3 regions of the Variovorax sp. GW821-FHT06D12 genome follow, and region 2 is predicted to be linked to each of the others. Evidence: predicted binding sites of a transcription regulator. Region 2 holds the regulator's gene; each other region holds the start of a gene.
What was found. The regulator sigma-54, encoded in region 2, starts transcription at its own class of promoters, with help from an activator protein. The targets are predictions, from matches to a motif close to TGGCANGNAANCTGCTTT.
Positions count from the first base shown of each region.

Region 1 (2,263 bases), on a different contig from region 2:
ACTCGACCGTTGGAGCCAGGTGCTCGCCGCCTACCGCCGCCAGGATTGGGCGCTGGGCCGGAACTTGCTGGCTCCCCTGCTCGCCGCGGATGCGAAAAAAGTCCTTTACCAGCTCTACGCCCAGCGTTTAGCCTCGATGGCGCTTCGCCCGCAGGACCCGGACTGGGACGGCGCCACCCGGTTCGACACCAAATGACGACAGACGCATACAAGGGGTCTTCCACAATGCAGGTTCGCGTGCTGGGTTGCTCGGGCGCCATCGCCAAGGACTGCCGCACCACCTCGTTCTTGGTCGATGCGGACCTGCTCGTGGACGCCGGCACGGGCGTCGGCGACCTCACCCTCGACGAGATGGCTGCCATCGACGACGTGGTGCTCACCCACTCGCATCTCGACCACATCGCCGCCCTGCCCCTGATGCTCGACGCCGTCGGCAGCCGCCGCGCCCAGCCCCTGCGCGTGCATGCCCTGGCGGCCACCATCGACGCACTGCGGGCGCATGTGTTCAACAACGTCATCTGGCCGAATTTCGAACGCATTCCCAGCCCCGAATCACCGTTCGTGAGCTTTCATGAGATCACGGTCGGGCAACGCCTCGAACTGGGCAGTGATGCCCCCAAGCTGATCGAAGTGCTGCCGGCCGTCCACACCGTGCCGGCCTGCGGCTTCGCCATCCGAAGGGCCGAAGGCGGCGCCCACTGGGTCTTCAGCGGCGACACCGAACGCAATCCCCCGTTCTGGGAGCGCGTCAACGCGATCGACGTGGCGATGCTGGTCATCGAGACCGCCTTCAGCTCCCGCGAGGAGGCTTTGGCCGAACGCAGCCTGCACCTGTCGCCGGTGGCGCTGGCGCATGAGCTGGCGCACATCGATCCGGGCAAGCAGTACCCGATCTACATCACCCACACCAAGCCCGCAGAGACCGAAGAAATCATGAGCCAGATCGAGATGCTGGCGGGGCGGGAGGTGGCTGGGTTGGCGCAGCGGGACATCCGTTGGCTCAAGGCGGATGGAGTGCTGACCTTCTGACAGGGCCCGGTCGGGCATGACAAATTTGTCGACACAATTGGCATCTGAGTGCGAGTTGTGTCACATCATGTAACCAACTTGTGACCAAAGGCGGCCTGATCGAGGGCTGCAGGGTGAGGGAACCGGGTGGCACGGATGCTGCGGAAGGTTCCTCGCTCCGGGCTGGTTCCCGGGCTCTACAAACCAACTTGGAGTTAATCGAATGAACCGTCGCACTCTCGCTCGCCGCGCACAAGCCGGCTTCACCCTCATCGAATTGATGATCGTTGTGGCGATCATCGGCATCTTGGCTGCCGTCGCTCTGCCGGCGTACAAGGACTACACCATCAAGGCCCGCATGTCTGAAGTGGTTCTGGCCGCGTCGCAGTGCCGTACGACCATCAGCGAAACGCTCCAAAGCATGGATTTGGCCAAGGTGTTTACCGCAGCCGACGTCAACGCCTATGGATGCGATGCTTCGGGCCCCACCAAGATGGTTAATTCGATCGTGGCCGATCCTCTGACGGGCGAAATCACTGTTGTTCCGCACCTCACCAATCTGGGCCAAGCAACGGCTTTTGTGGCCAACGCTGACTACCTCAAGCTGACGCCCTACCGCAACACTGGCACGGCTGCTGCCCCCGTTTCGACTGCGTATGCCTTGAGCGCTGCCAACGGCGGCCAAGGCACTCAAGTGTATGAGTGGAAGTGCACTTCGTACGGCGCTGCTGCCAAGTACGCTCCTGGTTCGTGCCGCTAAGCTCTGAGTCCTCTTGAAAAGCCGCCCTCGGGCGGCTTTTTTGCGTCTGCGCGGCGCGGTCTTTGAGCGCGGCGCTTTACGCGGTTTGAGAACTGCGCCGGGGCGTCTATGGATGGCGGGGTAAGGCCGTCCTTGCTGGTTTTGCAGGCAGGCCAAGACCAGCGAGACAACCGGCATCTTGATCTGCGTTGTTCAAGTTTGCTGGATGCCGCCAAGCGGTTGCTGTTGCGCGATGTGCGGCATTTGCTGATCGAATGCATCGCATAGCATTGAAAGTCACATAAAGACACATTATTAAACAAGTGCAAAAACCTCTCCGGCCGGCCAATCAAGCTATTGAGCACGAGTCGCGTGGGCTTTTGTGCGCGGCACGCCTTGGCCTTCAGCCCTCGCGTCGCCAATGCGGTCTGACAGCCATCGAACTGTTGGTCACGCTCTCCATCTTGGCGATCCTGGTCGGCATTGCCGCCCCCTCGATGTCGCGCTTCGTCAACC
Region 1 is NZ_JBWKRI010000006.1:316,477-318,739, forward strand. Features, by position in the region: gene AC07SQ_RS20450 (CHASE2 domain-containing protein) at 1-196, shown strand, start outside; gene AC07SQ_RS20455 (3',5'-cyclic-nucleotide phosphodiesterase) at 226-1,029, shown strand; gene AC07SQ_RS20460 (pilin) at 1,232-1,768, shown strand; gene AC07SQ_RS20465 (GspH/FimT family pseudopilin) at 2,071-2,263, shown strand, end outside.
Region 1: the regulator sigma-54 is predicted to act here: its motif matches at 1,157-1,174, upstream of AC07SQ_RS20460 (pilin).

Region 2 (2,263 bases):
AAGCCGCTCAGGTCGGGGTCGGGCTGCGAGGCCAGCGCGATGCGGCCGAGCGCGGTGTCGTTCGAGACGGCGATGGCCTTGGTGGGCGGGCGCGGCGCCTCGTCGGGCAAGGTGGCGCAGCCGGCGAACAGCGATGCAGCCACGATGGCGAAGACCCAATGCCCACAACGCGACAGCAGGCGACGGGTCATCGGTGGCTTTCTACAGGGCCTTGCGAAGGTTGGCCGGCGCGATGCGAAGCGCTTCGCGGTATTTGGCCACGGTACGGCGTGCGCACTCGATGCCCTGCTCTTTCAGCATCTCGGAGATCTGGCTGTCCGACAGCGGCTTCTTGATGCTCTCGGAGCTCACGAACTGCTTGATGAGCGCGCGCACCGCGGTGCTCGATGCGTTGCCGCCAGTCTCGGTGCCGAGCGCCGAGCCGAAGAAGTACTTGAGCTCGACCGTGCCGAACGGCGTGGCCATGTACTTGGCGGTGGTCACGCGCGAGATGGTCGATTCGTGCAGGCCCAGCTCGTCGGCGATCTCTCGCAGCACCAGCGGGCGCATCGCGAGTTCGCCGTGCACGAAGTAGCTCTTCTGCCGCTCGACGATGGCGTTGCTCACGCGCAGGATGGTGTCGAAGCGCTGCTGGATGTTCTTGATGAACCAGCGCGCCTCCTGCAGCCGCTGCGACAGCGCCTGGCTGCCCTCGCCCTTGTGCGACTTGAGCGCACCGGCGTAGATGTCGTGCACGCGCAGGCGCGGCATGACCTCGGGGTTGAGCATGACGCGGAACTTCACGTTGGTGCCGCGCCCGGTCTTGGTGACGATCACGTCGGGAATGACGATGTTGCGCTCGACGTCGACGAAACGGCGGCCCGGCTTGGGTTCGAGCCGCGCAATGATCTGCAGCGCCGAGCGCACCAGCTCTTCGTTGGTGCGCGTGAGCGTGGCCAGGCGCTTGAAGTCGCGCCGCGCGAGCAGCTCCATCGGCTGCTTGCAGATCGCGATGGCGGTCTTGCGCACGAGCGCGTCGGCCTCGGTCTCGTCTTCGCTGGCGAGCGCCTTCAGCTGGATGCTCAGGCATTCGCCGAGGTCGCGCGCGCCGACGCCGGCCGGCTCCAGGCTCTGCAGCAGGCCCAGCGCCACCTGGAAGTGGTGCACGAGGTCGTCGAACTGGTCGTTGTCGTCGCCCGCCAGGCCCGAGGCCAATGCGGGCAGCGAGTCTTCGAGGTAGCCGTCGTCGTTGAGCGACTCGATCAAAAAGCGCAGCGCGGCGCAGTCGTTTTCATTGAGCCGCAGGCTCAGCGCCTGGCGGTGCAGGAACGACTGCAGCGACTCCTGGCTGCGCGCGAGTTCGGTGGCGTCGGCACGCTCGTCGTCGCCCAGGTTGTTCTGGCGCGCGGGCGCGTCGCTGCCCCACTCGCTGTCGTCGGGCGCCATGTCGACGGTGCCGTCGCCTTCCCAGTCGGGCTCGCGCTCGGCGATCTCGGCGGCGGGGCCGTCGGTGTCGGGGGTCGAGGTGGTGGTGTCGCTGGACGTGGAGGAAGTGCTGGCGGCGGACGGCGTGAACTCGGCCTCGCCCTCGCCCGCGTCGTCGCGCGGCACCGGCGCGTCGGCCGTGTCCAGCCCGAACTCCTCGCGCGCCGCTTCTTCCGCGGTGCGTTCGAGGAACGGGTTCTCGTCCAGCATCTGCTCGACCTCCTGGCTCAACTCGAGCGTGGAGAGCTGCAGAAGCCGGATCGACTGCTGCAGCTGAGGCGTCAAGGCCAGATGCTGCGAGACGCGAAGGGACAGCCCTTGCTTCATGGAGACCCGACCCTCCCTTACATGCGGAAGTGCTCGCCCAGGTACACCCTGCGTACCTCGGCGTTGTCGACGATCTCCGAGGGTGTGCCTTGTGCCAGCACGTGCCCGTCGCTGATGATGAACGCGTGATCGCAGATGCCCAGCGTCTCACGCACGTTGTGGTCGGTGATGAGCACGCCGATGCCGCGCTCTTTCAGGAAGCTGATGATCCGCTGGATCTCGATCACCGCGATCGGGTCGATGCCGGCGAAGGGCTCGTCCAGCAGGATGAAGCGCGGCTGGGTGGCCAGCGCGCGCGCGATCTCGACGCGGCGGCGTTCGCCGCCCGACAGCGCGAGCGCGGGCGAATCGCGCAGGTGGTCCACGCGCAGGTCGGCCAGCAGGTCGGCCAGGCGCTCTTCGGTGTGCTGCTTGGTCAGCGGCATCATGCGGCCGTTGGCGTCGGGCTCGCGCTGCAGCTCGAGCACGGCGC
Region 2 is NZ_JBWKRI010000004.1:384,426-386,688, reverse strand. Features, by position in the region: gene AC07SQ_RS15465 (phospholipase D family protein) at 1-191, opposite strand, end outside; gene rpoN (RNA polymerase factor sigma-54) at 202-1,791, opposite strand; gene lptB (LPS export ABC transporter ATP-binding protein) at 1,809-2,263, opposite strand, start outside.

Region 3 (2,263 bases), on a different contig from region 2:
GCCGCCTTCGATGGGCGCGGCGCTCGACGGCGTGGGCGTGCAGGCCAGCGGGATGTGGCCTTCGCCGGCCAGCAGGCCCGAGGTGGCATCCAGGCCGATCCAGCCGGCGCCCGGCAGGAACACCTCGCACCAGGCGTGCAGGTCGGTGAAGTCGACCGTGGTGCCGCTGGGGCCGTCGAGCGCCTTCACGTCGGGCGTGAGCTGGATCAGGTAGCCCGACACGAAGCGCGCGGCCAGGCCGCAGTGGCGCAGCAACTGCACCAGCAGCCAGCCCGAGTCGCGGCAGGAGCCGCTGCCGTTGCTGAGCGTTTCTTCCGGCGTCTGCACGCCGGGCTCCATGCGGATGAGGTAGCTGACGTCCTTCTGCACCTGCTGGTTGATGCCGACCAGGAAGTCGATGGTGCGCTGTTCCTTGCGCTCGATCCTGTCGAGGTAGGCCTGCAGCAGCGGCGTGGGCTTTTCGGTGACGAGGTAGGGCGCCAGCTCCTCGGCCTGCGAGGCCGTGTACTTGAAGGGGAAGTTCTCGGCCTGCGGCTCGAGAAAGAAGTCGAAGGGGTTGTAGACCGCCATCTCGACCACGAGGTCGACCGTGACCTTGAACTCGCGCGTCTTCTCGGGGAACACGAGCCGCGCCTGGTAGTTGGCGAACGGGTCCTGCATCCAGTTGACGAAGTGCTCGGCCGGCTCGACCCGCAGCGAGTACGAGATCACATTGCTGCGGCAATGGGGCGCGGGGCGCAGTCGCACGACTTGCGGGCCCAACTGCACCAGGCGGTCGTATGTGTAGTGGGTGACGTGGTGGAGTGCGGCGTGGATGGACATGCGTAGGGGCGTGCAGTGCAGCGAGGTTGCATCGAAAAGATGTCTCTGGTGAGACGCATACTAGCCCAGTTGCCAAGCAATTAACGCGCCATCGAGCGTGGGTTGGGGGAGGGTTTGCATCATGGATTCCGGGGTGTGGGGAGGGCAGTCGCGGCGTGTGTCCGGCGCTGTCGCGGGTGGGTCGGGGGCCTTCGTTGCGCTGGGCGGCACGCTGCTCGGCGCGGCGGTGCAACTGCGCCAGCCGCTGTTGTGGGCGGCGGGTGTTTACGTCGCGTTGCCGCTCGTGGGGCTCGGCGGCGGATGGCTGTTGTGGCGGTGGCGTGGGCCTCGGTGGGCGGTGCTCGTGCTGTCGCTGACCTGCGGCGCGATGGCCGGTGCGGGGCTCGCTGGATGGCGCGCGACGGCCTATGCGAGCGGGGCGCTGGACCCGCAACTGGAAGGGCGCGACCTGCGGCTCACGGGCGTGGTCTCGCAGATGCCGCAGCCCGGCGAGATCGGAACGCGCTTCCGTTTCGACGTGGAGATGGCGCAGTGGGCCGATGCCTCCGATGAGGCGCCACCGACGGTGCCGTCACGCATCGCACTCGCCTGGTACGGCGAATACAGCGGGATGTGGGAGCAGCCCGCCGAACGTCGCGCATCCGTCGCACGCACCGTGGGCGAGGTGCATGCCGGCCAGCGCTGGCAACTGACCGTGCGCCTGCGCGCGCCGCACGGCAACCTCAATCCGCATGGCTTCGACAGCGAACTGTGGGCGTGGGAGCAGGGCGTGCATGCGCAGGGCCATGTGCGGGCCGGGGCGCGCGACCCCGCGCCGCGCCTGCTGGGCACCACATGGCGGCACCCGATCGAGCGGGCGCGCGAAGCCGTGCGCGATGCCGTCTTCGCGCGCGTGGACGACCGGCGTCAGGCCGGCGTGATCGCCGCGCTCGTCACCGGCGACCAGGGCGCCATCGACCGTGCCGACTGGGACGTGTTCCGCGCCACCGGCGTCGCCCACCTGATGTCGATCTCGGGCCTGCACATCACTTTGTTCGCGTGGTTCGCGGCGCATGTGGTGGGCGCGTTCTGGCGGCGCAGCAGCCGGCTCATGCTGCGGCTGCCCGCGCAACAGGCCGCACTCGCCGGCGGGGTGCTGCTGGCCGCGCTCTATGCGCTCTTCAGCGGCTGGGGCGTGCCCTCGCAGCGCACGGTCTGGATGCTCGTGGCCGTGGCGCTGCTGCGGCTGACCGGTCGGCGCTGGCCGTGGCCGCACGTCTGGCTGCTGACGGCGGCGGTCGTGGTGGCCGCCGATCCATGGGCGCTGCTGCAGGCCGGCTTCTGGCTCAGCTTCGTGGCGGTGGCGGTGCTGTTCGCCTCCGCCACGGCCGTGCCGGGCGAGGGGCGGGTGGGCGCGCTCACGCGCCTGGGCCGCTTCTTTCGTGAGCAATGGACGATCACG
Region 3 is NZ_JBWKRI010000011.1:142,854-145,116, reverse strand. Features, by position in the region: gene AC07SQ_RS28725 (transglutaminase family protein) at 1-822, opposite strand, end outside; gene AC07SQ_RS28720 (DNA internalization-related competence protein ComEC/Rec2) at 944-2,263, shown strand, end outside.
Region 3: the regulator sigma-54 is predicted to act here: its motif matches at 896-913, upstream of AC07SQ_RS28725 (transglutaminase family protein).